2 regions of the Sporosarcina sp. P18a genome follow, and region 1 is predicted to be linked to the other one. Evidence: predicted binding sites of a transcription regulator. Region 1 holds the regulator's gene; the other holds the start of a gene.
The links. Region 1 encodes NrdR, which represses ribonucleotide reductase genes. Its sites were predicted from a motif close to AACACNATATATNGTGTT; they were not measured.

Region 1 (15,351 bases):
AAATAGTTGATGTAATTTCAATTAAATTTCCTCCACCATTTCGCTAGTAAATGAAACCTTTTCCCATACTCATCCGTATAGTACAGTACTATATCGTTTGCAGGAGCTGATTTCATGATTTTATTGATCCGCGTCTTCATTATAGCATTGGTTATTTATTTGTTTTATGCCGGCATTCGCTATTTAACAGATGCTAAGCGAAAGCTGGATGAAGCGTATGAAAAAGAACAATATTATTTTTATGACGATGTGAAAAATATCCGTAAAAACTTCTTTATTACGTATAAAGGTGCGATGTTTGAAGGTGAGAAATATCTAGGCACCACGACTGATTCTTTTGATGTTGTTTCCATTTTCATTTGGGTAAAAAATGAAGCGAAATTGCAAGGTATGACAAAAGAAGATTTTCATTTTCTTGAATCCGAAGTACGAACGAATTATCCCCATGCTGAGATCAATTGGAAGAACCCAATTGAACAATTAATGAAATCTTGATTGGATGGAAATAGCTAAGAAAAGCTATTTCCTTTTTTATATCAAAATGAAACGGTTGTTGGGAATTTCACGCCATATATCGCTAGTAGCAACACGATGTCGATCATCATTAGAAGTAGAAATCCAATGCGGAAATGGGTCTTTCTCGTTTTGTGATGAAAGAATTGCATGCCAACGTACGCACCTACTCCACCACCAAGCAGTGCCAATAACCATAGATTTCGTTCTGGTACACGTTGCTTTTTCTTTTTAGCTTGTCTTTTATCGTACCCCATCGCCAAAAACGCCCAGAGTGACAGGATGACCATATAAATCAATAGAGTTTGTGCCATTTCAGCCATTCCTCCATACGAAAAAAATCCACCTTCATTTCCATATAAGAATGAAAACGAAAGTGGATTTTGGTTCATCTTATTTTGCTACAGATTTTTTTGCTGTCTCTGCAAGTTGTGCAAATGCTGATGCATCTGTCACTGCAAGTTCTGCAAGCATCTTACGGTTAACATCGATGCCAGCTACTTTCAAGCCGTGCATTAATGTGCTGTATGAAATACCATTCACACGAGCAGCCGCGTTGATACGTGTAATCCATAGTCTACGGAAATCACGTTTTTTGTTACGACGGTCACGGTAAGCATAGTTATAAGATTTCATTACCTGTTGGTTTGCTACCTTATAAAGTCTATGTTTTGAACCAAAATAACCTTTTGCTAATTTCAATACCTTTTTATGACGCTTGCGCGTTACTGTTCCACCTTTTACGCGTGGCATAGTGCATTACCTCCTGCTTATCCTTTAAGTGTGTGTTCGGTCTTACTTCATGTATGTGAGCATTTCGCGAATACGCTTGTAATCGCCTGAAGAAACTAGTGAAGACTTACGTAAGTGACGCTTAGCCTTCGTAGATTTGTTAGCAAATAGGTGACTTGTGTAAGCACGGCCACGTTTTAATTTACCAGTTCCAGTTCTTTTGAAACGTTTCGCGGAACCGCGGTGAGTTTTCATTTTTGGCATGTTCTGTTCCTCCTAAATTGTTCGTGTTACTGTTTTTCGGCAAGTGGGGCAAGTATTAAGAACATGCTCCGACCTTCCATTTTTGGTTTAACTTCAACAGTTGCGACTTCTTTGCAAGCTTCTGCAAAGCGATCAAGAACTCGTTGGCCAATTTCTTTGTGCGTAATTGCACGGCCGCGGAAACGAATCGAAGCTTTCACCTTATCCCCATTTTCCAGGAACTTGATTCCGTTACGAAGTTTCGTTTGGAAATCATGCTCATCGATTGTAGGGCTAAGTCGAACTTCTTTTACGTTGATGATCTTTTGATTCTTACGTACTTCACGCTCTTTCTTTTGCTGTTCGAACTTGAACTTTCCATGGTCCATAACACGAGCTACTGGGGGCTTCGCTTGTGGAGCAACAAGAACTAGGTCCAGGTTTGCTTGAGCAGCAATTTCTAAAGCTTCATTACGTGTTTTGATACCGAGTTGTTCGCCGTTGTGATCGATTAATCGCAACTCACGTGCTCTGATACCATCATTTACGTACATGTCTTTGCTAATAGTAATCCACCTCCGAATATTGTCTCGTGAATACATGTTTTTGGTATATCGGAAATTCCGATTTCAAAGTCCCATAGGTCTATCCATTTTACAAAATAAAAAAAGTAGACAAATATGATTTGTCTACCCGCGTAAGTATACTATGTCAGTACACATAGATATAAACTTATTGTGCAAACCTGGCAACAACTTCATTGCGTCGAACAGGTGAGAAGCGGGTAGCCTCTTCTTATACCACAAACTGTATTCAGTTAACCTTATTAATAATATCATCTTTAGTATCTAGTGTCAATAACTCTGCATATCCCATTGTCGGATGCACAAGTTATGTTTGAATTAATTCAACTTTTTTAGTATAGCGCGTTATGGAGACTATTGCAACTACTATTTTTACTATTTTAGAAAAGTTGAATGAAAAATGACTTAACATCCACTTCGGTGTCTGCGGCTGGCTCCTGCATGTATCGCCAACCGCTTGTAAGACACCTTCGTTTAGTTAGTGGGAATACTTAACGTAATTAGTTACAGTTCAATAAAGTAGTTGATTGAACAGAAGGCGTAAACTTCCGACGGATCTGTTCAGCACGAGCACAAGAAAAAGCGTCTGATCGAAACGTGAATCCGCAATGCCTTGTCTTCATTCAATCTACCGACTTCATCTCGATCCTTAATCCTTCTTCACATCTTCCTTGATTAACGCTAGGAACGCGTCGAATGACATGCTTTCAGATTTCTGTTCGCCGTATTTACGAACATTGACTTCGCCAGCTTCCATTTCACGGTCTCCTAGTACAAGCATGTACGGAACCTTTTGTACTTGTGCTTCACGGATTTTATAACCAATCTTTTCGTCACGGCTGTCCACGTCTACTCGGAACCCAGCCAATGCCAATTTCTCTTTGATTTCCTCTGCATAATCAAAGTGAACGTCAGGCGATACTGGGATGAGTTCTACTTGAATCGGTGCTAACCATGTTGGGAAAGCTCCTTTGTATTCTTCAATTAAGAAGGCAACAAAACGTTCCATGGTTGACACAACACCTCTGTGAATGACGACTGGGCGATGTTGCTTACCATCTTCACCGATATACGTCAGGTCGAAGCGCTCAGGTAATAGGAAGTCAAGTTGCGCAGTAGAAAGAGTTTCTTCCATTCCAATCGCTGTTTTTACTTGTACATCCAATTTTGGACCGTAGAATGCTGCCTCGCCTTCTTCTTCTGTATACGGAAGCTCCAACTCATCCATTGCTTCTTTTAACATAGTTTGTGCACGTTCCCACATTTCATCGTCATCAAAATATTTCGTTGTATCTTCAGGATCACGATACGATAGACGGAATGAATAATCTTTAATATTAAAGTCTTTATATACTTCAATGATCAACCTAACGACACGTTTAAACTCTTCTTTAATCTGATCAGGACGCACGAAGATATGTGCATCATTCAATGTCATTCCGCGAACACGTTGAAGACCTGAAAGTGCACCGGACATTTCATAACGGTGCATCGTGCCAAGTTCCGCCAAACGAAGTGGCAAGTTACGATACGAATGAATGCCATTTTTATAAATCATCATGTGGTGAGGACAGTTCATTGGACGTAAAACGAGATCTTCGTTGTCCATACTCATTGTTGGGAACATGCCATCTTGATAGTGATCCCAGTGACCTGAAGTTTTGTAGAGTTCTACACTTCCAAGTACTGGAGTATAGACGTGCTGATAGCCTAGTCTTTCTTCTTTATCTACAATATAACGTTCTACTACGCGTCGAATTGTAGCGCCTTTAGGCAACCATAGTGGAAGACCTTGTCCAACTTTTTGTGAATTCGTGAAGAGATTCAGTTCTTTACCGATTTTACGGTGATCCCGTTCTTTCGCTTCTTCAAGCATACGCAAATGTTCTTTCAGCTCATCTTTTTTGAAGAAAGCTGTTCCGTAGATACGTTGAAGCATTTTGTTATCAGAGTTCCCTCTCCAATAAGCGCCTGCAATGCTTAACAGTTTAAATTCTTTCAGTTTACCTGTAGATGGGACGTGGATACCACGGCATAAGTCGAAAAATTCACCTTGTTCATAGATGGATACTTGTTGATCTTCAGGAATGGCTTCAAGAAGTTCCAATTTGTATTCATCATCAATTTCTTTGAAACGTTTTTCGGCTTCAGCACGGGATACATCGTGACGAATGATCGGCAAGTTTTCGCCAATGATGCGTTTCATTTCCTTTTCTAATTCGGGTAAGTCTTCTGCAGTGATCGGTGTAGGCGAATCGATATCATAATAGAATCCATTTTCGATAGTAGGTCCTATTCCTAGTTTCGCATCCGGGAATTTGCGTTTGACGGCTTGTGCCAAAAGGTGAGCCGTACTATGACGCAGAATTTCCAATGCTTCATCTGACGTTGGAGTAATGATACTAATATCTCCATCTGTATGAATTGGTGATTTCAAATCGATCAGTTGATCTCCAATTTTTCCCGCCAATGCGCTCTTACGCAATCCGGGACTGATGGAGCCCGCAATTTCTTCTGTTGTTACGCCATCCTCGAACTCTTTTACTGCACCATCTGGAAATGTTAAATGAATATTTTCTGGCATGTGTATGACTCCCTTTCTTTTTTTGAACGCAAAAAAGCCCCATCCCTAAAGGGACGAGGCTTGAGCTCGTGGTTCCACCCTTCTTCCTTCTATTCGCAAAAACACGAAAAGACCGAAGCTTTCGATCGGCTAACAGGCCGTTACCGTCACCAGCTACTACATTTCACTGATGCTGCTCGGAGGTGGTAAATTTATCTTCTGCCTACAAGGGTTTCAGCCATGCCCCTGTTCTCTGGAAAGGTGAATAATAAATCATTGTCCTCTTCGATGCATTTTAACATGTTATGAATGTTGAACTGTGTAATAGTATAGAAAAGTTTGAGCATAATTGCAAGTGTAATTTATTCATTCTTTCAACAAAGCAAGTTTATGAAGAAAGATTAATCCCGCCAGTTTTCCCCACCCAGTTTGAATGGTTGGCTAACCATACGGATTCTCTCCATAATTCGTGCAGCTTTAATAGGTTCTTTTTCCCCGCGCTGACTCGTTGTAAGGTGATGTTCCAATTCATTATAATCAAAATTGGATGTGAAGAATACAGGTAGTTTTTCCGCCATACGGTACTGTAGAATCGTGCCTAGCACTTCATCACGTGTCCATGTTGACATCGTTTCTGCCCCAATATCATCCAACATCAAGACAGGAGCCCTTTTTACAAACTCTATTTTTTCGTCCAATGTTTGGTTTTGGATAGATTGCTTCATTTCACGCAGGAACTCTGGCACATACACGACAACAGTCTGTATACGTCTAGTTGCCAATTCATTCGCCAACGCGCCTAAAATAAATGATTTTCCAATACCGAAGTTACCGAATAAATAGAAGCCTCTTTCGGGGACCTTACCAGTCGACTCAATTTGATTCAGGAAGTCTTTAGCCGCGCGCATGACGATCACGCGACTATCTTCTGAGAGGAAGTTCACGTCAGATAGGCGTGCTTCCATCACTTCTTTAGGCATGTACATACTGTTCACCATTTTCGAGATGTTTCTACGTTCATCTGCCAACTGCTTAGTAGGACAGACTACGTAATCAATATCAATCAGGCGCTGTGCTATGACTAGTTTCGGCTCAAAGCCTTTCATGACATTGATACACCCTTCAAGATTCGGACAGCGCTCACATGCGTGTGAAGCCGATGTAAATTCATATAATTTACCTAGACTGCGGTTGACCACTTCTGTATTGACTTCATCGGAATGATCGCTAATAAATTTTTGTACAGCCGGGTCTTCCATCACTTCTGTTCGAAGCTCGTCGTATTTCTGAGCTAACGAAGGAGCATTCACTACGCGTTTCATCGCATCCCCAATTCGTTCCATATTATTTCACCTCTGATTCTTGAATCCCCAATTCTTTCAATAACTTCTGGCGTTCTTCCTCTACATTGAAGTCATCAGGTTTTTCGGATTTCTTCTTCTTTTTATCGCGCTTTGAAAACCATTCTGGAACTTTTTCTTCCCTGGTTGGCTTTCGGCTTCTAGGCGTTGATTGCTTGCCTTCTTTAAGCCATTTCATGTATTGATCATGTTCTTCTCTTGATAACTTCAAAGCCGTTTTCGCATCATTTACTTGTTTATTCGCCCAATGTGAAGCAATGCGTTCCACAAAACTACTAGTGATTTTTCCATCATTACGTAGCATTACATATTGTAGCAAGACATTGACGACACCTACCGGGAATTTATGCAGATTGATTAATCGTTCAGCCAGTTGAATATCTACAAGGAATGGTTCTTTTTTGCTTACTTTACGTAACATCTCTTTTGGTGGTGTATGTTCCAAATAGAATAGTAATTCTTCGTCACGGCTCATATTCTCTTTAGGCATTTCATCGACGATCGGTTGTGTAAATACCGACTGTAATTTTGGTGGTTGCTTGGACGTATTCATCTTATAAAATTCCGCAGCTGCCTTACGAACTTTTTCTTCTGTCAGCTGATGGTTTTCATCCATTGCAATCATTACGACCTTTTGCATATCAAGTGGACTGAGTGAATACAAGAAAGCCAGCATCGCAATCATTTCCTGAGAAATATTGCGCAACGAAGCTTTAGGGATCATTTGATCGGATAGTCCGTTATAAAATAAATCGAAATTAAAATTCAATACGTAAAACGGTATGCCAGGCGGTTCACTTTTCCCTTGAAATTGGATGCCGGCAGTCAATTCCATCGCTTGATCACCTCTTGCAGGTGTATAGACATCTAAAAATGTCCGTGATATATCCTGATACTCCTCTTTCGCAATAGGCTCCTCTAAAAACCGACCACGCAACTGACGATAAGGTTGCTCTCCGATTTTACTGAACAAAAACGTTGATAGAAGCGGATCATTGAAGAAAGAAGGTGCATCGAGCGGCGGTAATAGTTCGTAGAGGAAAGACCGCTTATTTATTTCTTGTTTTTTCTTATACGTACGTAATAACCCAATAGCTTCTAACGAAATCCTTGCTTCAAAAATGGTTTGAAGTGGGAAAGAAGACATATTCATCAAATAATAGTGGGTATGTTCTTGCGGTTCTCTGCTTTCCGCATCTGTCCACAGTGTCATAAACAGACTGACCGCTTCGGGACCGATCAGTGGCTGATAAAAAAGCGTTAGCATCTGCCGATCATATGCAGAAAAAGGATGTGCTAACTTTACTTCGAAGGAATCGACAGGCTGCAACTCTGTATAAAGCATTTTAACAATCGCCTCCCCTTCTAGATTACAACTTACTCTTGTTCTTCATCTTTCCTGTTTTGCAATTGTTGCAACTCGTCTATGAAGATTGTGATGTCTTTGTAGTGGCGGTAGACAGATGCAAATCGTACATAGGCAACTTCATCCACATCCACTAATCGTTCCATCACCATTTCTCCCACTTGTTCGGAATCTATTTCGACATTTCCTGAGCTTCTTAGTTCTTTTTCGATAGACGCCACGATATCTTTTAATTGCTCGATCGGTACCGCGCGTTTTTCACAAGCGCGAATTAATCCTCTCAGCAACTTTTCACCGCTGAATTCTTCTCGCGTCTTATCTTTCTTTACGACAACTAACGGAGAATGCTCCACTTTTTCAAATGTCGTGAAACGAAAACTGCATTTTTCGCATTCACGTCTTCGTCGAATGGAGCGATTTTCTTCCGCGGGCCGTGAATCAATTACACGTGTTCCGTTGTAGTGACAAGCTGGACATAACATAGTTAGTTCCTCCGCATATTCATTAGTACTTTTCATTATAACAGAAACTATCCATACAACAACAAACGGACATGGAAAAGCACTTCATCCTGTAAGATGAAGTGCCGATTCATTCATTAAGAAGTTACTTTGTCAGTTAATGCAGAAGCGACTTTTTTCGCCAATTGCACAACACGTGCTGAATAACCCCATTCATTATCATACCATGCAAGCACTTTAATTTTACGATCGCCCATAACGATAGTAGAAAGTCCGTCAAGTGTTGCGGATTCTGTTGTCGTATTGAAGTCGATCGATACAAGTGGTTCTGTAGTAAAGCGAAGAATACCTTTCATCGGGCCTTCTGCAGCTTTACGGAACGCATTGTTCACTTCTTCAACCGTCACATCTTTTTCTACGTCCACTACCAAGTCCACAAGGGATACGTTCGGTGTCGGGATACGCAATGCTAGACCATGAATCTTCCCTTCAAGTTCAGGGAGTACAAGAGATAAAGCTTTTGCAGCACCTGTTGAAGTAGGAATGATGGACTCTCCGCAAGAACGCGCGCGACGCAAATCTTTATGTGGGTTGTCTAGGTTCTTCTGATCATTCGTATAGGCATGTACTGTTGTCATTAAGCCGTTTACAATACCAAATTCATCATTCAATACTTTTGCAACTGGCGCTAAACAATTTGTCGTACAACTAGCATTAGAAATTACACTATGTTTGTTGACGTCTAATTTGTCGTCATTTACTCCGATGACAACTGTTACGTCTTCATTTTTACCTGGAGCTGTTAAAATTACTTTCTTTGCTCCGGATTCCAAATGAAGTGCTGCTTTCTCACGGGAGTTGAATACGCCTGTTGATTCTATAACAATATCTACACCCAGTTCTTTCCAAGGTAATTTCGAAGGGTCACGCTCAGAAATTAATTGTACACGTTTGCCATCGACAATTATTGCGTTTTCTTCTGCTACGATTTCACCATCGAAAACTCCGTGTGTTGAGTCATATTTCAAGAGATGTGCAATTGTTTCAGCGGGATATGTCGCATTGACAGCAACAAGATTAACATCATCTTCTTTGATAATCTGGCGGAATACCATCCGTCCAATACGGCCAAGTCCGTTAATTGCAATTTTTGTAGTCATTAAAGGGATCCTCCTGCATGTATGTTATACTTTATATCTTTAATCGTTCATTAGTATAACATATTTTATCCTTATGCCAACACTATTACACATTAAATTCACAAATTAATTCCCTACAGCCATTATCTTGGCACAGCTTGCCAATTTTCGAGGATTGCATCCAACTGTTTTTCCGTTTCATCTAGTGTCTCGTTATTGTATATAACCGCGTCAGCACCTTGTTCTTTGCTATCCATATCCAACTGCGATGCGATTCTGGCATCCGCTTCTGCTTCTGTCCATTCGTTGCGAGCCATCAGTCTTTGCTTTTGAATTTGCTTCGTGACCGAAACGACGATAATCTTTTCTACATAATCCTGCAGTCTACTTTCAAAAAGTAACGGGATGTCCATAATGACGGTTTGATAGCCTTGAGTTAAATAGTCTTCTTTCTGATTGACCATTCGCCCCCTGATTGCAGGGTGCATTAATTCATTTAACTGTTGCCGTTTCTTTTGATTACCAAAAATTATGGCGCCGAGCTGTTCGCGATTTAGTGTGCCATCTTCGCGTAACACTTCTTTACCGAAAGTCTGTTGAATCTTATCAAGCAATGGGCTACCTGGCTCAACAACTTCTCTCGCGATGACATCCGCATCGACAATAGGGTAACCTTTTTCACGCAACATATTGGCTACAGTACTTTTCCCGCTTGCAATACTTCCCGTCAATCCGATAATCACGTTCACCACTCCTTATTTTTGGCATGCTGGACAATAGACAGAGGTTCTGCCCGCAATCTGCTTACTTTTTGTCGGTGTATCGCATGTTACACATGTTTTTTTACCGTACATATGCAGTCGATCTTGCATCGTTCCCGCATTGCCGTTAACTGAACGGTAATCGGATATTGTACTGCCCCCCGCGTCGATACTTTCTTGCAAAACGCGTACAATCTCTTCAAACAATAAGATTTTACGCTTCCTGCTAATCCGTTCCGCTGTACGACCCGGATGAATTTTCATATGAAACAGCGCTTCTGTAGCGTAAATATTGCCGCATCCCGAAATGACTTTCCCATCCATGATCACTTCTTTAATAGGTTTTCTTTTATATTTCGGAGTTTCTGCCATCGATAAAAAATGGTCCAGCGCTTCTTCAGAAAAAGGTTCGGGTGCCATCTCTAACAAAGGAGGGAAATCTTCTTCCGTCTGCAGTAGACGCATTTCGCCGAATCTTCGTATATCCGAGTAGACTAGTAATCCGCCATCTTCCATTTCTAAAAAGACATGTGCATGTTTCCGAAACTTGTCTTCTGTAATTTCATCAAGAGAGTTCACGACAAACCATGCACCCGTCATGCCAAGATGGCTGACGAGTAGGTATGGTTGGTTTTCCTTCACTAAATAAAAATAAATATATTTACTGCGACGCACAATTTTCTCAATTTGCATGTGCTCCATGCCGTGAAGAAAGTCTTCTACAGATTTACCTTTGATAATCGTTTCTTTTCCTGCTGTTTTAGAAATGACCACGGTATCCGATACAGAAAGTTGCTTAACCGTACGCCCTTCCACGAGCGGTGCGAGATCACGCACCACTCCTTCTACTTCCGGTAGTTCTGGCATGTATATCACTCACTTTGTTTCGTACCAAGACTTGCCATAATTCCAATCGACCTTCAACGGAACGTCGAGTTGAATGGTTTGTTCCATCACTTCCGGTACGATTTCTTTTAATTTCTCTAGCTCTTCCATCGGCGCTTCAAAGATCAATTCATCATGCACTTGCAGTAACATACGCGCTTGCATATTTTCTTTTTCAAGTCTGGCATCCATATCGATCATCGCTTGTTTAATGATGTCTGCTGCCGTTCCTTGAATTGGTGTATTCATCGCCGTACGCTCCGCAAAACCTCGCAAGTTGAAATTCGAACTCGTGATATCCGGTAAATAACGTCTACGTTTCAATAGTGTCGTCACATAGCCTTTTAGCTTGGCGTCGGTAATACTATCATCCATATACTGTTTGACGCCTGGGAAGCTTGCCAAATACGTATCGATAAATGTCCCTGCTTCTTTACGGGTAATATTTAAACTTTGTGATAATCCAAAATCACTGATGCCATAGACGATACCAAAGTTGACAGCTTTCGCTGCGCGACGCATATTGCTATCGACATCCTCTTCTTTCACACCAAAAACGTCCATTGCAGTTTTCGTATGAATGTCCGCACCTTCGCGGAATGCTTCAATTAATTTTTCATCTTGCGAAATATGTGCAAGTACACGCAGTTCAATTTGTGAATAGTCAGCCGCAAACATGATCCAATCTGTTTCAGATGGAATGAAAGCTGCACGAATTTTGCGCCCTTCTTCCAAACGAATTGGGATATTTTGCAAGTTCGGATTGATCGAGCTCAATCTTCCCGTCTGTGTTAAAGCCTGCTGGAATCGTGTATGAATCTTTCCATCTTCGTGAATTTCTTTTGTGAGGCCTTCAATATAGGTTGAATTTAATTTACCAAGCTGCCTGTATAGTAAAATATGTTGAATGATTTCATGTTCACTTTCGAGCTTCTCTAGGACATCAGCAGCTGTCGAGTAACCCGTTTTCGTTTTCTTGATAGGAGTCAATCCGATTTTCTCAAATAAAATGACACCGAGCTGTTTAGGGGAATTAATATTGAATTTCTCGCCAGCCATTTCATAAATCGTCTTTTCAATTACCGCCAGACGTTCCGATAACTGCTCACCAATCGTCTTTAGCACATCCACGTCCGTTTTCACACCGGTTACTTCCATTTTTCCGAGTATCTTTGCTAACGGTAATTCGAGGTCATGGAACAAGTCTTGCTGTTCATTGTCTTCCAACTGTTTTGTGACAACTGGATACAGCTCCCACACCGCATGTGCTTTTCTCGCAGTATGATTGGCAAGTTGTTCAGATGCCGGTATAGTTCGTTTTGCCCCTTTACCGTAGACCACTTCATCACTTTCTACACCATGGTAGCCAAATGAACGTGCGATTTCGGAGACTTCATTCGTCGAGAATGAAGGATTGACGATGTATGCCGCCAGCATGAGATCGAATTCTGCACCATTTAGTTCCATGCCAAGGCGCGCAATCGCTGCATAAGCTGATTTGGAATCGGAAACTAATTTACGTGTTGTCTGGTCTGCAATCCAGTTCTTAAAGAGATCCGATGTAGTCGCTAATTCAGTAGAAATGAAATACGTATCGGTGTCATCTGAAAGACCGATACCCAAAATATCTTGAGATAAATAATTATCACCGTCAATCTCGACATGCAGAGACATCGTATCCGTCAGCATTTCAGAAGTAATCTCTTCCACCATGCGGACGTTGATTTCTTCTAGTGGTTGAACCTCGCTAGTTACATCCATCTTTTCAAGCAATGATTTAAATTGTAATTCTTTATATAGTTGTATAACTTCTTCTTCGTTGCGTCCGACAAAGTCCATATCTTTCAATGACACAGTAATCGGTGCGTGTACTTCAATCGTCGCGAGTTCTTTACTCATGAATGCTTGATCTTTATTATTCACGAGGTTTTCTTTCATTTTCTTTGCGGTAATTTGCTCTATCGATTCATAGACTTCCTCTACAGAACCGTATTCCTTCAATAATTTGATCGCAGTTTTTTCGCCAATACCAGGTACGCCTGGGATATTGTCGGACGCATCGCCCATCAAACCTTTCATGTCGATGATCTGTAGTGGTGCAAGACCATATTTTTCTTCAATATGCGCAGGTGTGTATTTTTCAAGATCGGTAATGCCTTTTCTTGTAATACATACCGTCGTCTGATCATTCGCCAGTTGCGTTAAATCTTTATCTCCAGAAATGATGACGACTTCCGCTTTTACATCACTGCATTCTCTGCTCAATGTCCCGATAATGTCGTCCGCTTCATATTGATCGAGTTCATACTGCGTGATGCCGAACGCTTCAATTAGTTTACGAATATATGGGAACTGTTCCGAAAGCTCTGGTGGTGTTTTTTGCCGTCCACCTTTGTATTCTGTAAACGTACTGTGGCGGAATGTAGTTTTTCCTGCATCCCACGCTACGATCACATGCGTCGGTTTTTCATTCGCTAAGATGGTCTCTAACATCATAGTAAAACCATATACCGCGTTTGTATGCACACCTTTTTCATTCGTTAATAACGGTAAAGCGAAAAACGCACGATAGGCTAAGCTGTTTCCATCCAATAAGACGACTTTCTTTTTCGTCAAAATCCATCCCACTCCTTTATATTCGTCACTATAAAAAAACGTCATTTTCATCTAGTTTACCACGTTTGGCAACTCGAATGAAAATGACGCACTTATGATTACTCGATATTGCCGCTTAATAGCGCGGCATATGGAGAATCAGCTGGTAGGATGATCATCGTTTCGTCATCCACGACTTTCGTATAAGACTGAAGTGTTCTATAAAGTTTGTAGAATTCTGGGTCTTTTGCATACGCCTCGTTATAAATTCTTGCCGCTTCCGCTTCACCTTGCGCAGTGACGATTGCGGCTTCTTTTTTCGCTTTTGCTAACATTTCCTGAACTACACGGTCCGTTTCTGCTTCGATCTTCTGCTTCGCTGCATCCCCTTCAGAAAGGTAGGATTGTGCAGTCGAATCACGCTCTGAAATCATCCGTGTGTAGATAGACTGTTCGTTTTCTTCAGGTAAATCAATACGCTTCATACGAACATCCACTACTTTAATGCCATAATTCCCATCGTCCAAAAACTTATTTACTTTGGCCGTCACATCGTCATTCAAGCTTCCGCGAGAAGAGTCTTCATCATTGACAACATTGACATAATCTAGACGTCCCATTTCATTACGGACTACAGAATAAATGAATTCTTCCATTCTAGCTTCGGCATTGACAATATTACGTGCATTGGAAATCATTTTAGCGGGATCTGTAATATGCCATATTGCATAATTATCAATGATAATCCGTTTCTTGTCTTTTGTATTAATTTCAGCTTCTGATACGTTAGAAGTCATTCGGTTTTTCGGCAACGTACTGACACTTTGAATAAATGGTATTTTCATATGCATTCCGGGCTTTTCGATAATTCGTGTAATCTCACCGAACTGACGGACGACCCGGTATTCATTTTCTTTGACGATAAATAAGTTGGATAACAGAATCACCAGAATCGCAAAAACGACTGTTAATGAGATAATGAGTTTTGTATACTTTTTCATATCAAACGCTTTTTTCGGTCGAATCTGCGTAACTTTGGGATCAGCTTCTGGTTTCTGAGCATTTCTTTTTTGGTCGGTTTCCCCCATCTTCTTAAGGGCATCTTCTATCTTCTTGAAAGGGTTTTGTTCGTTACTCATGAAGCTTTCCCTCCTTTTTCAGCCGACTTATCCTTTTCTCCCGTTATAGGCGGCTGATCTTTTTGCAGCTGTTGGAGTGGTAAATACTTCATCGTTTCTCCGCTGTCGTTCATAATATACAGATTTGCTTTAGGTAACACTTGCTCTAGCGTCTCAATGATCAAACGCTCACGAGTGATATCTTTACTTTTCGCATATTCATTATATAAATCACTGAATACCGCTACGTCACCACGCGCTTGTTCGATACGTGCCGTCTTTTTCCCTTGCGCTTGGGATTTGATTGCGTCACGTTCACCAATTGCTTCTTTCGTTCTTTGGTTCTCGTACTTTTTCGCTTCATTAATCTTCGTGTTTTTCGTTTCGCGCGCATCGGTTACAGCGGTAAATGCTGCACGTACTTCTGCATTGGGTAATTCAACATCTTGCAACTTCACGCCTTGTACCGCTATACCGATATCATATTTCTCTACCAAACTAGTCAATAACTCACGAGTCTTTGCTTCAATTTCTGCTTTCCCATCCGTTAGCGCTGCATCAATTGTGGAACTACCGATGACAGAACGTATGGAAGCGGATGCCGCATCTCTCAAGATTTCAATGGGGTCTTCTGCATTGAATAAATACTTCTTTGGATCCACTATACGCCACTGCACTGTCAGATCGGTCAGCACGATATATTCGTCCCCTGTTATCATCTTTGTTTCCTTATCAACGATTTCACCTGACTTATCTTGTTTGTAACCGAAATGAATGCTGTACGTTTCTTTTGATAAGATTTCTGTTTTCTGAATCGGCCAAGGTAATTTAAAATGTAGACCAGAGTCCGTCACGGGTGCGCCAGCTTGACCGAATGAAATGACGACAGCTTGTTCAGATTCATCTACTGTGTACCACGTAGTAAAGACGATCAATAAAAGTAATAAGCCGGTGACAAACAAGCCTAGTGTCACCAGGATCCTCTTTGTGCTCATATCTGTTCCTCCTTTTCTATGTATGACTACTGTAC
Region 2 (15,351 bases), 590 kb from region 1:
CTGTTACAGGGTGTTCCACTTGAATTCGTGTATTCATCTCCATGAAATAGAACTTTTGATTGATATGATCAAAAATAAATTCTACAGTACCTGCACCGCGATAGTTACAAGCTTGAGCTGCTTTAACAGCGGCTTCACCCATTTCTGCCCGCAGTTCAGGAGTCAATGCAGGAGATGGAGCTTCCTCGACTAGTTTTTGCATACGGCGTTGAATAGAACAATCACGCTCACCTAAGTGAACCGTGTTACCGTGTTTATCCGCTAGCACTTGAACTTCTACGTGACGGAATACTTCAATATATTTCTCAATATACACACCCGGGTTACCGAATGCCGCAGCCGCTTCTTTTTGTGTGATTTTAACGCCATTTACTAGCTCATCTTCATCACGTGCTACACGAATTCCTTTACCGCCCCCACCAGCTGTTGCTTTGATGATCACGGGGAATCCAAGTTCTTTTGCAATTTCGAGTGCATGATCCGCGTCATCCACGATACCATCAGAACCGGGAACGATTGGAACTCCTGCAGACGCCATTGTATTACGCGCAACATCTTTTGTACCCATTTTAGAAATAGCCGCCGCTGTGGGTCCGATGAATTCGATATTTACTTCTTCACAAAGTTCTGCGAAGCTCGCGTTCTCCGCAAGGAAACCATAACCAGGATGGATCCCGTCACAGTCAGTTGCTTTCGCAGCACTGATGACGTTTGAGAAGTTCAGATAACTGTCAGTCGATAGACGTGGTCCGATGCAAACTGATTCGTCTGCTAGTTGCACATGTAGCGCCTCAGCATCTGCTTCAGAATAGACCGCTACTGTTTTAATACCCATTTCCTTACATGCACGAATGATTCGTACAGCAATTTCTCCACGGTTTGCAATTAATACTTTTTTCATTAGTTACTCCCCCTTAGTTTTCTCTAACAAGGAATAAAGGCTGTCCGTATTCCACAAGTTGACCGTCTTGCACTAAGATTTCAACGATTTCACCATGTACTTCTGATTCGATTTCGTTGAATAATTTCATTGCTTCTACGATACAAACGATGGATTCAGCTGTTACTTTATCACCAATTTTAACGTATGCTTCTGCGTCTGGTGATGAAGCCTGATAGTATGTTCCAACCATAGGGGAAGTGATTTTGTGTAGTGTTTCGTCAGTTGCAACCTCAGCTGCTGGAGCTGCCGGCGCTTCTGGTGCTGGTGTTGGAGCTACCGCTGCTACAGTTTCCACTGGTGCTTGAACTGGAGCCGGTGCAGCTTGTGGTGTTTGTGGCGCTTCTGTAACCGTTGTGACGGCTTGTCCACCATTCTTCTCTAGTTTAATCTTCCCTCCATCTGATTCTAATGAAAACTTCTGGATAGATGATTGATCGATAAGCTTAATAATTTCTCGGATTTCTTGAATTTTCAACATATCTGATTCTCCTAACTAAATTTTCTTGCTATCGTATACTATGATAGTCGTTTTACAGTAAATATGGAATAGCAAAGACACAAATCATCCTATTATTCTTGAAAAATACCGGTTAGTTGCAAATCTTGTGACAATTTATTCGAAAAAACGATGATGTGTTATCTAGGACCTTTAATGGGTTTACCTATAAGCGTATATTTCTAATTATATGTTGCACCTATTTCAAAAGCCTAATTTTCACTATGTAAAAAAGGAAGCCACATGGACTTCCTTTTGTCGTTATTCTTTTGTTTGTGCAAAATCCACTTTGACGGTTTGCGCGCCATCCCAACTCGACATGACATACTGTGTAATTTCATCCGCCATTTTCGGTGAATGGCTTTCATTCGATAACACCGTCACATTCACTCGATCACCATCTCCACGTACAAACACTTCCGGGTAACCAAGTGCAGCGATTTGCATCTCCATCAACGCTTCTGTCGAACTTACTTTTCGTAACGCAGCAATCTCATTAAAAATTTCATTTTTCTGTTCGGCCGTAAAGTCAGAAGACGTCATCTTCTCTGTCAACTGTTGCACTGTCTCGCTACGTTCGTTACGTACTTCCATACGCATATCTTGGAAAATATACGATTCAGCAAAGACCGGTTTCACTTCTTCCGACTTGCCTTCCTTTTCGAGTAAATTCGTTGCGTCCTTTGTTTCTTTCGTGAAGATTGCAATCCCATCAAACGGCATCGGCGCTTCCTTCTTCACGTAGTAGATTGAAATCACTGCGACTAGACTGAGTAGTGTTAAAAACCAAACTGTTCGTTTATTGGCTTTCATGTTGATTCCCCCTTTTCTTCATTTCCACGATGACGATACGATGTTCAGGCAATTGTAGGACGTTGGCTAAGAGTTGTGAAAGTCCGTTTCGTACAGCCGGATCGTCTGCCCCTTCCGCTACAACGAGCAACCCTCGCAAAGGTGATTGAGCTTTCCCATTGGATGTAGCGGAAAAATAATTGGCTAACGGGCTCTCTTCTTCTTTTTCATCGTAATGAAAATAAACTTTCACATTCCCTAGCCCTTCCATTTGTTCAAGTGTTTCTTCAAGTGTTGACAGCATGCGCTTCTCTTCTTTTTTCTGTTTCTCCCCTCCTACATTCGCCGTACTGGTGATGTATAAAACGCTACACACCATAACCATCAAACCGATCATGATCAATCGGGGTTTCCCTGTGGGCTTTTCCAAGTTCCATCACCAACTCAACGTGAATTAACTAAAATGCATTCTACATTTGCATAATATGTAGCGTCACAGTAACTTATGACTTGCGAATTGTAGAATATATTGCAAAATCCAAATACCGATGGCCACTTTACACAATGGAATAATCATTCTTTCCATTTCACGGCTCGCCAGTAACTGAATAATTAGCGCAATGACTACCAAGTTGGCCAATCCTATTAAAAATACTTCCATACATCCGCCTCATTTCCCGAACGTCATCAGTTTAATGAACGTCACAATGAAAATCGTTGTATAGATGAAAGCGAATGTCAGCAAAAATGAAATGGCGCATAAAACAAACAACGTACGACCAATATCGTCTAGTAAACCGCACACTTCCTTTTGCGAAAATGGTTCAATGATTGCCGCTGTCCATCTAAACATAAAGGCAATACATAGAATTCTAACTGCTGGCAATAGCGCGATTGTCCAGATCGATACGAGCAGCCAAATACTCATATAAGCCGTGGCGCCGGAAGAATAACGTCCGATTGATCCGAGTGTATCTGTCAACAATGAACCGATGACAGGAATGTTATTCTTGATCAGCTCTTTCAACGGCTCATTCATAGCTCCATTCATCGTCCAAGACAGCGCGCCACCCGCTGTAATAAAAATGGAATACGCTGCCACCATGGCGGAAACAAACGCAAGCAATGACGTACGCAATAAATCCGCCATTCGCGTGAAGGCAATTTCTGGTACCAATCGCGTGAAGATATCGAACAACAGCGCCGTTAATAACACCGGCAATAGGAACTTGTCTGCAAAAACGACAGCCCCTTGCGCAAATAACAACATAGCGGGTTGGAAATTCAAGACGCCAAACGTTGCACCAGAAGCCAAAATCATCGCAGCAATTAATGGATACATCCCAAGGAATAATGAAGCAATCGTATGCGTAATGACTTGGATCTGCTCAAAACTTTCCTTGGCTGGCTCAATCAGCAATACTAAAATGAGGATGAGCAACAGAAACCTCGTCCACTTTTGAAACGCCGGAAGAAAGAAATCCACAAGAGAAGCAATGAGCAACATGATGAGCAACAAGAAAAATGGTCCGATGATACCCGCGATACTTTCCTGCAGAATATTCAACATAGTTGTCTCGTCCATTCATTATTGTTAGGATTCGTTCACCAGGGAATGAACGCGTGAATTGTCTCGATCAATTGCGTGATATACGGCAGCCACAATGTCATAATGACTACTTTCATGCTGGTCTGAAACAACTGCCCGAATGCTCCGTACCCCTCATCTTTCATCTGAAGCGACAGAACTTCCGCCACATAATACAGACCTGCACTCACCACTAGTAGCGTCGCATAAGGCGACGGTAACTTTTCCGTCAACGCTAACAATGTCGATCCAAAAGGTACAAGGACCGTGAATAATACATACACTGTAACCAGTAAGAATAGCGTGGTATAAAGAATGGGATGCAAGGCAGGTGCGGCAAATGAAAGCAGAAGCAGCAAGAGATACACGACAAATAATTGAAAGAGAATTGCCATTTACATCGCCATGGATAGCCAGCTAAAGAATTCCGTAATCTCCGTAAAGAATATTCTAAGGAACATCAGCAACTCGATCGAGATGTACAGATACGCTAAAAAAAATAGGAAAAATGAGAACTCTTTCTTGCCTGTTTGCTCGAAGAACACGTGAAGTACCCCAATCACCAACCCGACGCCGGCGATGCGCAATAAGTCATTCAGTTCCATCCCGCTACGCCTCCTCCATAGTCCACTCTATGAAGTAGGCTTCTTAGATATGCAAAAGTATAAATGTATAAAGGACATTGCGGATTGAAAGAGATTAGGCGGAGTTTTTATTGGGGTGGGGATTTGCGCTCTAGGCCGACGCTTTTTTCCCATGGGCCCGCGGTGAGCCAACTAGGTCGCTAGTGCAGAGATGTGCTCCTAACGCATCGCTTATACTCGCAAAAGCCGTTCTTCGTTACCGCTCTTGCTCCCTTTAGTTGTCTCACCTGTCGGGCTGATCCATCGGGAGTCGCCGCCTGAAATGCAAAGAAATGCTCCCAACGCTTCGCTTATGCTCGCAAAAGCCGTACTTCGCTACGGCTCTCGCTTCAATCCCTAATTTTTAAGTGGAAGTCACTTATTGTTTCACATTGAAGGTTAGTTTGTATTCGAACTCATTTCCACGACAAAAAAAGATGCCCCATTACTGGGACATCCTGAATAAGTATTTACTTATGCGCGGGAAACGTATTCCGCTTCTTCTGTGTTGATGACTAACATATCACCTTGGTTAACGAAGAATGGCACTTGTACAACGACGCCAGTTTCCATCTTAGCTGGCTTCGAACCGCCACTCGCTGTGTCGCCTTTAATTCCAGGCTCTGTTTCAGCTACTTCAAGCGTAACGGTCACTGGCAAATCAACACCAAGTACTTCATCTTTATATGTGATGACGTGAACTTCCATATTCTCTTTCAAGAACTTCAGTTCATATTCAAGTTGCTTTTCAGATAGTTCGATCTGCTCGTAAGATTCGTTATCCATGAATACGTGCATATCACCGTCAGCATATAAATACTGCATTTTACGATTATCGATCTGTGCTTTTTCTACCTTTTCTCCCGCACGGAATGTCTTTTCATTCACGTTCCCTGAGCGAAGATTACGCAGTTTCGAACGAACGAACGCTGCACCTTTACCTGGTTTTACGTGTTGGAAATCCATTACGCGCCAAATGTCACCATCAACTTCAATTGTTAATCCTGTACGAAATTCGTTTACTGAAATCATTCGTATTCCTCCATTTTAACCGATTATAAAATAAGCAGTTCTTTAGTAGACTTTGTCAAACGTTCATTACCTGTTTCTGTAATTAGTATATCATCTTCAATCCGCACGCCACCTATACCAGGAAGATAGATTCCTGGTTCAACGGTTACCGCCATATTCGGTACAAGCACCGTTTTAGAACGGAATGATAAGGCTGGAGCTTCGTGAACTTCCATGCCGATCCCATGACCGGTTGAATGACCAAATGCCTCTCCATACCCTTTGGACTTGATATAGTCGCGTGTAATTGCGTCGGCTTCGATACCAGTCATGCCGGGCTTAATTTGTTCCACACCCAGTTCTTGGGCACGTAACGTAACTTCATAGATTTCACGAAGTTTAGCAGAAGGCTCACCGATCGCAACGGTTCTCGTAATATCCGAGATATACCCATTATAGAGGGCACCGTAATCCATTGTAACTAAATCACCTGTCTCAATCACTTTATCAGATGCGACCCCATGTGGTAAAGCCCCTCTTTCACCAGAAGCGACAATTATGTCAAATGAGGAGGATGTCGCACCTTGTTTCCGCATGAAAAACTCCAATTCATTGGCGATTTCTAGCTCCGTTTTACCTGCTTGGATGACCGAACATATATAAACGAATGCCGCGTCCGCGATGGCTGCTGCTTGCTTCAACACTTCGATTTCTTCCGGTGTCTTAATTAAACGTAATTTCTCTATTAAACCTGCGACAGGCACTAGTTTCGCTTTTATCTGTTCGTTATACATCTCAAACTGACTATAACTGAGATCCTCTTTTTCGAAGCCTAGTGTATCAATCTTCATTTCTTTTACTTGATTCGCAACTTCTTGGAGCATCGTGCCCGTATGCTGGACAATGCGATAGCCTTTTAGTTGGTCATTGGCTTGCTCCATATAACGGAAGTCTGTAATGAATACTGCATCATCTTGTGAAACAATTGCAGTCCCAGCAGATCCCGTGAAGTTTGTCATATAGCGACGGTTATACGGATTTGTGATGACTAATGCATCAAGTTGCTGTTCTTTTAGTAATTTTCTTAATTGCTCTATTTTCAAGATGTTCTCTCCTCTCGTTTTAACAAAAACGCTTGGAAGGCAAGATCGTAGCCCGCTGTTCCAAAACCGCACAATTGCCCTGCTGCAACAGGCGCAATGACAGACGTGTGGCGGAACTCTTCACGAGTATGTATATTTGAGATATGGACTTCAATTACCGGAACGGAAATAGAGGCGATTGCGTCACGAAGCGCAATGCTATAGTGTGTAAATGCGCCCGGATTGAAGATGATGCCATCAATTTCTCGATCCCCGGCATCATGAATCTTATTAATGAGCTCACCTTCTATATTGGATTGAAAACACGCGAGCGTGATGTCTGATTCATCCGCTAGACGCTGAATTCGACTTTCAATATCTGCAAGTGTCTCCGCCCCGTAAATATCCGGTTCTCTTTTGCCCAATCGGTTCAAGTTTGGACCATTTAAGAGTAACAGTTCCATTAAATCCCCTCCCACTCATTTTTCTTTCCTATTTTAGCACAATGCGGTAGCGGGACATACTAATACTGTTCTAGCCTATCGTTTTTTTCATGTAGACAGATGTTCCGATGACGAAACGGAAGATCATCGCAAACAAACAAGCAAACGGTATCGATATTTTTTTAATGAACTGTGTCATTGTCAAATCCACTTTGACGTGGATCATCCATTCAATGAAGAGTATTACAATTATTGTGACGATCAATGAAGATACAGTGGGTGGAATCTTAATCGTCAGACGTGCAATAAAGTACAGGATAAAAAACAGCAAGAAGCAGATGACTCCCAATATCACCCACTTAAACCAGCCAGGAAAAGTCGTAAGCATATGAAGTTTTTTTGTCCAGCCTATTGGTGACCATTTTATAAATTTGAAAACTTTTAGGAATTTCAGTGAAATGATAGATAGTACCGCAGCCACAACAGCTGTCCACACATGTGTTGATGTAATTTTCATGACAATACCTCCCATTCCAGTGTCGGGCAATTTATAACTTTTTAAACATCTCAATGGTGCAATTTCACTTTTTTTAGTACAATGGGAATATCGTTTCTTACGACAGAAAGTGTGGGTATGTTATGAGCCAACAGAAAACTCCTCCAGCATACGGAGGTCAAGCACTTATAGAAGGTGTAATGTTCGGTGGAAAGAAGGATACGGTGACAGCCATTCGCCGTAAAGATGATACGATCGAGTACTACCATGTACCGAGAGAATCGCATCCTATACGCACCAAATTAAAAAAAATCCCTTTAATTCGCGGTATTGTCGCGCTAATCGAATCGGCTGGTAATGGTTCTAAGCATTTGACGTTTGCAAGTGATCGCTACGATGTGATGCCTGGCGAAGAAGAGGAACATGCTAAAGAAGAAGAGACGTCGAAACTAGTCATGATGCTTGGAGTGGCGGCAGTCGGAGTGTTGTCGTTTATTTTTGGTAAGTTCGTCTTTACACTTGTACCCGTTTTCTTAGCGGAGTTATTTCAATCCGTGGCACCTAGCAAAACGGCACAAATTATGATCGAAAGCTTCTTTAAACTATTCTTGTTACTTACGTATATCGGATTGATTTCTATGACACCGCTGATCAAGCGAGTTTTCCAATATCACGGCGCAGAACATAAAGTCATCAATAACTACGAAAGTAATATGGAAATGACAGTAGAAAATGTACAGTCGCAATCCCGATTGCATTATCGATGTGGTAGTAGTTTCATTTTGTTCACGGTCATCGTCGGAATGTTCATCTACTTCTTAGTTCCAACCGACCCACTTTGGTTGCGCGTCCTCAATCGGATTTTGTTAATTCCGGTAGTGCTCGGCATATCATTTGAAGTATTACAGTTGACGAATGCGGTGCGCAACGTACCGGTACTTCGTTATCTAGGATACCCTGGGCTTTGGTTGCAATTATTAACAACAAAAGAGCCAGACGACAAGCAAGTAGAAGTTGCCATTGCTTCTTTCGAAAAATTATTGGAAGTGGAAGAACACGGAGTAGGTGTGTTGAATCCCCAACTAGCAGCAGAAACCGAAGAAGAGAATGAGCCAAAACCTCTTCTTTCATAAGAGTAAACAAAGAGCCTCGAATGTATTTTTTACATGTTCGAGGCTCTTATTTTTACAATAATTTTCATGAAAGTAAAAAGGGCCCTTAGCACATTCGCTAAAGGCCCTTTTTTTCTATTGTTCACTCACAATAACTGGAACTTGTTTCGATTGAATGACTTTCAGTATGTAAAACACACCAATCGCACCTGAAACTGCAATTCCTGTACCTACAGATACAGCGTAGTCAAGATGTAGACCTTCAGGAGCATACATCCAGTACGTCACGACGACAGCAGTCATGAACAGTGCAGGAATTCCTGCAATCCAATGAGTTCGCTTTTCTCTGATTAAATAAGAGGTTGCGGTCCAAAGCATGATGGCTGCTACCAGTTGATTCGTGCCGCCAACATACCGCCACAAGAACGAATAGTCGATTGTGGATAGATAGAACATCGGTACACCTAATAGCAATGTACTAGCCAAGACCACCCACTTTTTATTGGGATTCAACCACTTGGATGTCGCTTCCGTGAAAATCATACGCGCTGAACGAAGAGCTGTATCACCCGTTGTAATCGGCAAAATAATCACACCTAAAATAGCCAACATCCCACCGAACGAACCTAGTAATGTGCTCGAAATTTCGTTTACTGCACCTGCAGGGCCACCCGCAGCCAGGGCTCCTTGCAATCCTGCCGTACCACCAAAGAATGTCATACCTGCCGCAGCCCACACCATTGCGATGATACCTTCCGCAATCATTGCGCCATAAAACACTTTCCGGCCCTCCGACTCCTTTTTCATCGTTCTGGAAACAATTGGACTTTGCGTACAGTGAAAACCAGAGATAGCTCCACAAGAAATCGTTACCATCAGCAACGGCCAAATTGGCAACTCTCCAGGATGTAAGTTCTGTAAAGTTAAATTCGGGATTTTTTCAGGACCAAATAATAATGCGCCACCGATTCCAACTGCCATCACGATCAACACTACCCCAAACACTGGGTATAAACGGCCTATAATTTTATTGATCGGCAATATAGCCGCCAATACGAAGTAACCAAATATAATAATAAGTGACACGATAAATGACAGCGGTGTAATGGATGAAATAAGTTGCGCTGGACCCGCAGTAAAGGCGGCCGCCACAAGAACCATTAAAACGATTGAAATCACATTGATGAAACGTCTGGCGAAATCTCCTAAGTACTCTCCTACAATTTTAGGGAATTGAGCACCGCCGTGTTTTAGAGATAACATGCCAGAAAAGTAATCATGAACAGCTCCTGCAAAAATACTACCAAACACAATCCAAAGGAATGCGACGGGTCCATATAACGCGCCCGCAATTGCCCCGAATATTGGGCCTAAGCCTGCGATGTTCAGTAATTGGATCAACCAGCCTTTCCACCAACTCATCGGCACGTAATCCATCCCATCAGCCTGTGTATAGGCAGGCGTTTTCCTAGCATCATCAATCACAAATACCTTTTCGACCACTTTCGAATATGTTAGGTAACCAATGATTAATAAGACGATGGATGATAAAAATGTCAGCATGAAACCCCTTCTTTCTCGTCTTTTTATGTATTTGTCTGATAGGTAGTTAGAATATCAAACAATTTTCAACTTAGTATATAATAGTTTGAAAATTATATCAACATAGATTTTTGAAATAATTTAATTTTTATTATGAATATGATATTTACTTCCAAGAGAAGGCTGTTATCCCTTACCTATGAAAGCACAAAACCCCGAATGCATAAGAGCATTCGGGGTTTTGTCTAGCATTGAATTATAAACCGCACTTTAACTGTGCTTGGCAATTGGTACACGTGTTACATCCACCAATTTCTTCTACTGTACCTTGTCGGCAAACCGGGCATGTGTCGCCCACTTCTGAACCGATTGTGACGTTTGTAGAACGTAATGCTTGGATCGTATTAACGAGCACGACTTTCGGCTGTTCTGTCACTTCGACTACTTCTTCTGTATCCGGAATATTATCTTCCGCTTTCAGAGTTAGTACTTGTGCATCACGGCTACCGTCGACGTATACTGTACCGCCCTTTGCCCCGCCTTTATACAATCTCTCGTACACACTCTCGACTTGCTCCACTGTATAGCCGCGTGGTGCGTTAACAGTTTTAGAGATCGAGCTGTCGATCCAGCGCTGAATGATACACTGCACATCTGCATGCGCTTCTGGTGATAATTCCATTGAAGAAATAAACCAGTCTGGCAAGTTATTCGGATCTGCATCAGGATTAGCCTGTAAATACTCTTCTACAATCGCTGCTTTTACTTCGATGAATTTCCCTAAGCGTCCGCTGCGGTAGTATGTGAATGAGAAATAAGGTTCTAACCCAGTTGAAACTCCTACCATGGTTCCAGTGGATCCAGTTGGTGCAACTGTCAATAAATGGGAGTTTCTAATTCCATATTCCAAAATCGCTTCGCGAATATCTTCCGGCATACGCTTCATAAAGCCAGAATTAATGAAAGCATGACGTAATGCTTTCGTTTCTTCATCCGTTTTACCAATTAGGAACGGGAAACTTCCTTTTTCTTTCGCCAATTCAATCGATTCGCGGTAAGCAGTTGTCGCAATTGCTTCAAATACTTCATCCACTAATTGATTTCCTTCAGGCGAGCCGTATTCTTTTTCACAGTAGATGTGAAGATCAGCAAGCCCCATCACACCTAGACCTACACGGCGTTCGCCAAGAGCTTGTACTTTATTTTCTTCAAGGAAGTACGGTGTAGCATCGATGACGTTATCTTGCATACGCACACCAGTACGTACCGTCTCTCTCAACTTTTCAAAGTTAACCGTCTTCGTATTTTTGTCTGCCATCTCAGCAAGATTGACAGCAGCTAAATTACAGACAGAATAAGGTGCAAGTGGTTGTTCACCACACGGATTCGTTGCTACAACTTGCTGTCCGTACGCTTTCGCATTCGTGTCGTCATTTGCATTATCAATGAAGAAAATGCCTGGTTCCGCTGAATACGTGGCGCAAATATTAATTAAATCCCATAGTGCGCGGGCTTTAATCGTACGGTACACACGAACTTCGTGACCTAGACGTTCCCATTCGCGTACATCGCCAACTTCATGCCATTGTTCATTATAATACTTCATCTGTTCAGGAGAATAATTTTCGACTGCCGGGAAACGTAAGTCGTAATCCGCGTCTTCTTCTACCGCTTTCATGAAGTCATCCGTTAATGTTACGGAAATATTCGCTCCTGTCAGGAATTCTGGATTATGAACGGTGTACGTTCCGCCATCCTGAAGCTTCAGCTCAGCGTCACGGATAATCGCTGCGTTAAAACCACCTTGACCTGGGATTTGTTTATAGTTTGTGATGCCTTGATACATCGCTTCTTCTTGTGCTGTCAAAGGTTTGAAATTTAGTTTCTCATCTGCCAACTTCTTGATCATTTCGTCTTCTGTGTTTTCGATCAAATAGCGCAAAATTCGCGGATTTTGCATTTTGGAAATGATAAATTCATAAATGTCCGGGTGCCAGTTTGATAACATGATCATTTGAGCCCCACGTCTTGATCCGCCTTGCTCAACCAAATGAGTCAACTTCGCAATATCATCCAGCCATGAAACTGATCCAGATGACTTACCGTTGACACCGCGTGCCAATGTGTTGCGTGGACGCAATGTCGAACCGTTCGTTCCTACACCGCCACCACGGCTCATAATCTCCATCACTTGCTTGCGGTGATCGGAAATTCCTTCACGGGAGTCGGGTACAAAGGGCATCACATAACAGTTAAAGAACGTGACATCCGTATCCGATCCTGCGCCATACAGCACGCGACCAGCTGGAATGAAGTTCAATGCTTTCAACTGATCATAGAACATGTTATACGACTGCGTTCTTCTATCTTCCGTCTTTTCAACAGTTGCAAGCCCAGTCGCATTACGTTTCGCAATCTGCTCGTAGAACACTTCCAGCGGCTTCTCAATCACTTCAAGAGGACGTGTAATTATTCCTTTTTGTTGCTCGTCCAAATCATCGATCGATGAACGATATTCTGGCTCGATCCAGATCTCCGCTTTTCCGTTCGCTTTATCAAGTTTTGTAATATAACCTAACCCACGAGCGGGGAACTTTGGATCTTCTCTCACTGTAAGAACGACAAAATCGCCTTCTTTTAATGACTTCTTTTCCATATCTTTAAATGAATACCGATCGATCATTACTAGACGTGATACTCCGCTGTGAGTCAGCTTCATATCCTCGGTAACCGGGTGAACTTGAGGGAAATTCGCAATATCCTCATTCAGCTGTTGCTTATCGAGCATTGGTTCGCCTTGTTTTGACATCGTAACCATATAACATCCTCCTCATAACGCTCCAAACACTATATATAGTGTTTAGCTTATTAAATAATCTACTACATATTGAATAGTATATCAATCGACATGTATTTTTCAAAAACGTAAAATCGTTGATATTACGACATTTCAACAAAAAAATAAAACCAAAGTACTAATTTCATTTTTTGAAATTCCAGTCATCATTGGCATATTTCTCTTTTTCAATTTGATGGACCAAAGCAAGCTGTTCCGGTGTTAATTCAAGTGGTTCCAATGAAATGTCGAGCGACGCTTCAAATCCCTTAGAAAAGGCCTGTTTACATTCCTCTATTGAAATCTCTCGGTCCGTCAATCGGTCAATCGCAATTGCGCGATCCGGCAACGTTCTACGTACGCGTTCTTTCAAAGCGGGCGATGAATAGGTAAAAATAGATGTCAATTTATCGACATCTAAGCTCATCAAAATTGCCCCATGTTGCAAAATCACGCCTTTTTGACGTGTTTGGGCACTGCCGGCAACCTTTTTACCTTCGACGACAAGTTCATACCAGCTTGGTGCATCAAAACAAACACCGCTCTTCGGACTTCGTAATTGCGCTGTGATCTCTTGATCCGGAATCGAGAATTCTGCCTGAAGCCCTAGATTACGAAATCCTTGCAGCAATCCGCCAGAAATCACACGGTATGCTTCTGTCACCATTTCCGGCATATTTGGGTATTTCTCACTAACAATTACACTGTATGTAAGCTCATGTTCATGCAGGACACCACGTCCCCCTGTTGGTCTTCGGACAAATCCAAGCCCAAGTTCTTTCACTTTTTCCATATCGATATCTTTTTCAATACGCTGGAAGTACCCAATCGATAATGTAGCGGGTTCCCACTCATAAAAACGCAGAACCGGTCCGATTTCACCTCGGCTATGTAAGTCAAGCAGCGCTTCGTCCAGCGCCATATTGAAGGAAGGACTACATTTCCCAGAGTCTACATAATGCCACACGGCTTTTGTCATAATCTATTCTCCTTCGTGTTTATACTCCACCTATAGTATAGGAAATCGTCAATGAAAAAAACAATAACGCATTTCATTTTATCATTAGGATTGAACTGATGCCAGATAATCTTTATAATAGAGATATTGATGAAGGGGGAAGTTTTTTTGAGTTATTATATTTTGGGAGCAGCCGTGCTCGCGGTCATTTTGTATTTCGTTATAACATACATACGGGTCGGGAAGGCATTGACCAGTCTGACACAAGAAGAGTTTATTAAAGGGTATCGCAAAGCACAATTGATCGATGTGCGTGAACCAAAAGATTTCGAAGCTGGACATATTTTAGGTGCGCGTAATATTCCATTTACACAGTTCTCACAGCGCTATAAGGAAATCCGCCCCGATAAACCCATTTATCTTTATGACCAAAACACTAGCCGGACAGGCCGTGCAGCGCTGTTCTTGAAGAAAAAAGGTTGTACAGAAATCTATCAGCTACGCGGTGGATTTAAACAGTGGTCAGGTAAAATTAAAACAAAATAACATTGTAGATCCTCCTTAAAAAGGAGGATCTACTTATTTATAGGGAGAGTGTTTTAGTAATGAAACCATCTTTTTTAATTCCACTTCATTCGGCACAATACGAAAAATTGACACATTATCACAATTACGGTGTTGTAATTGAAGCGATTCTTGACACACTTCAACAACGTTCACCCGCCGATTGGCAAATCATCCAAGTCGATGAATTCGCTTCTTACACAGAAACGATGCTTCCCGAATTGATTCATCGCAAACAACTGCCTTACGAATCACTTAGTCATATCTACGCCACATTGCCGACACAAAAGATTCAGCAAGACGTATCAACTGATGCATTTTCATTACAAGGCGCTGAAACCATTGACAATCAGTTGCTATTCTTCCCAGAACATCAAATCGCCATCGCCAATATTAGCTATTATGTCGCAACAGGCTCCACTTGGTCAGAGCATACAGTATTTGCGCCATCTGCCAGTCACGTCAAAGATTTCATCGAAGTGCTGAATCAACTACAACGAGAAGCGATGAAAACGAATATTACGTATTTAGTGGATACGGAAGAAGGTATGGAAAAAAAGACGTATGGCGCTGGCACACAAATCGAGCGCAGTGACGTCCTGCTCGATGAACATTTGAAAAATGATCTATTTCGTTCTATCGATGAATTCTTCCGAGACGGTGGGGCTTTCTTTAAAGAATACGGGCTGCCATATAAAAGAGGGATCTTGCTCTACGGATCTCCGGGTAACGGCAAAACGACGCTTGTGCGTTCCATCACCGGAACAACTGACGCACCTGTCGTCTACTGGCAAATCACGGAATTCACAGGAAGTCATTCCGTACAAGAAGTGTTCACTACAGTCGAACGCCTAGCACCCGCCAT

Region 2: a site for NrdR is predicted at 12,972-12,989, ahead of CSV75_RS04200 (vitamin B12-dependent ribonucleotide reductase). Genes of this name have one in related genera too.

The regions. Positions count from the first base shown of each region.
Region 1 is NZ_PDYQ01000001.1:245,651-261,001, reverse strand. It holds gene CSV75_RS01280 (dUTP diphosphatase) at 1-21, opposite strand, end outside; gene CSV75_RS01275 (sigma-w pathway protein ysdB) at 115-495, shown strand; gene CSV75_RS01270 (DUF1294 domain-containing protein) at 537-827, opposite strand; gene rplT (50S ribosomal protein L20) at 907-1,266, opposite strand; gene rpmI (50S ribosomal protein L35) at 1,309-1,509, opposite strand; gene infC (translation initiation factor IF-3) at 1,536-2,090, opposite strand; gene thrS (threonine--tRNA ligase) at 2,722-4,656, opposite strand; T-box leader at 4,703-4,933, opposite strand; gene dnaI (primosomal protein DnaI) at 5,037-5,978, opposite strand; gene CSV75_RS01240 (replication initiation and membrane attachment family protein) at 5,980-7,341, opposite strand; gene nrdR (transcriptional regulator NrdR) at 7,374-7,844, opposite strand; gene CSV75_RS01230 (glyceraldehyde-3-phosphate dehydrogenase) at 7,961-8,983, opposite strand; gene coaE (dephospho-CoA kinase) at 9,106-9,705, opposite strand; gene mutM (bifunctional DNA-formamidopyrimidine glycosylase/DNA-(apurinic or apyrimidinic site) lyase) at 9,718-10,590, opposite strand; gene polA (DNA polymerase I) at 10,600-13,224, opposite strand; gene hflC (protease modulator HflC) at 13,323-14,342, opposite strand; gene hflK (FtsH protease activity modulator HflK) at 14,339-15,316, opposite strand.
Region 2 is NZ_PDYQ01000001.1:838,459-853,809, forward strand. It holds gene accC (acetyl-CoA carboxylase biotin carboxylase subunit) at 1-901, opposite strand, end outside; gene accB (acetyl-CoA carboxylase biotin carboxyl carrier protein) at 915-1,421, opposite strand; gene CSV75_RS04145 (SpoIIIAH-like family protein) at 1,701-2,252, opposite strand; gene CSV75_RS04150 (hypothetical protein) at 2,239-2,661, opposite strand; gene CSV75_RS16220 (hypothetical protein) at 2,725-2,892, opposite strand; gene CSV75_RS04155 (stage III sporulation protein AE) at 2,902-3,801, opposite strand; gene CSV75_RS04160 (stage III sporulation AC/AD family protein) at 3,837-4,214, opposite strand; gene CSV75_RS04165 (hypothetical protein) at 4,215-4,424, opposite strand; gene efp (elongation factor P) at 4,917-5,474, opposite strand; gene CSV75_RS04175 (M24 family metallopeptidase) at 5,498-6,559, opposite strand; gene aroQ (type II 3-dehydroquinate dehydratase) at 6,553-6,999, opposite strand; gene CSV75_RS04185 (hypothetical protein) at 7,070-7,495, opposite strand; gene CSV75_RS04190 (DUF1385 domain-containing protein) at 7,618-8,607, shown strand; gene CSV75_RS04195 (carbon starvation CstA family protein) at 8,722-10,149, opposite strand; gene CSV75_RS04200 (vitamin B12-dependent ribonucleotide reductase) at 10,385-12,946, opposite strand; gene CSV75_RS04205 (lipoate--protein ligase family protein) at 13,110-13,943, opposite strand; gene CSV75_RS04210 (rhodanese-like domain-containing protein) at 14,073-14,468, shown strand; gene CSV75_RS04215 (ATP-binding protein) at 14,528-15,351, shown strand, end outside.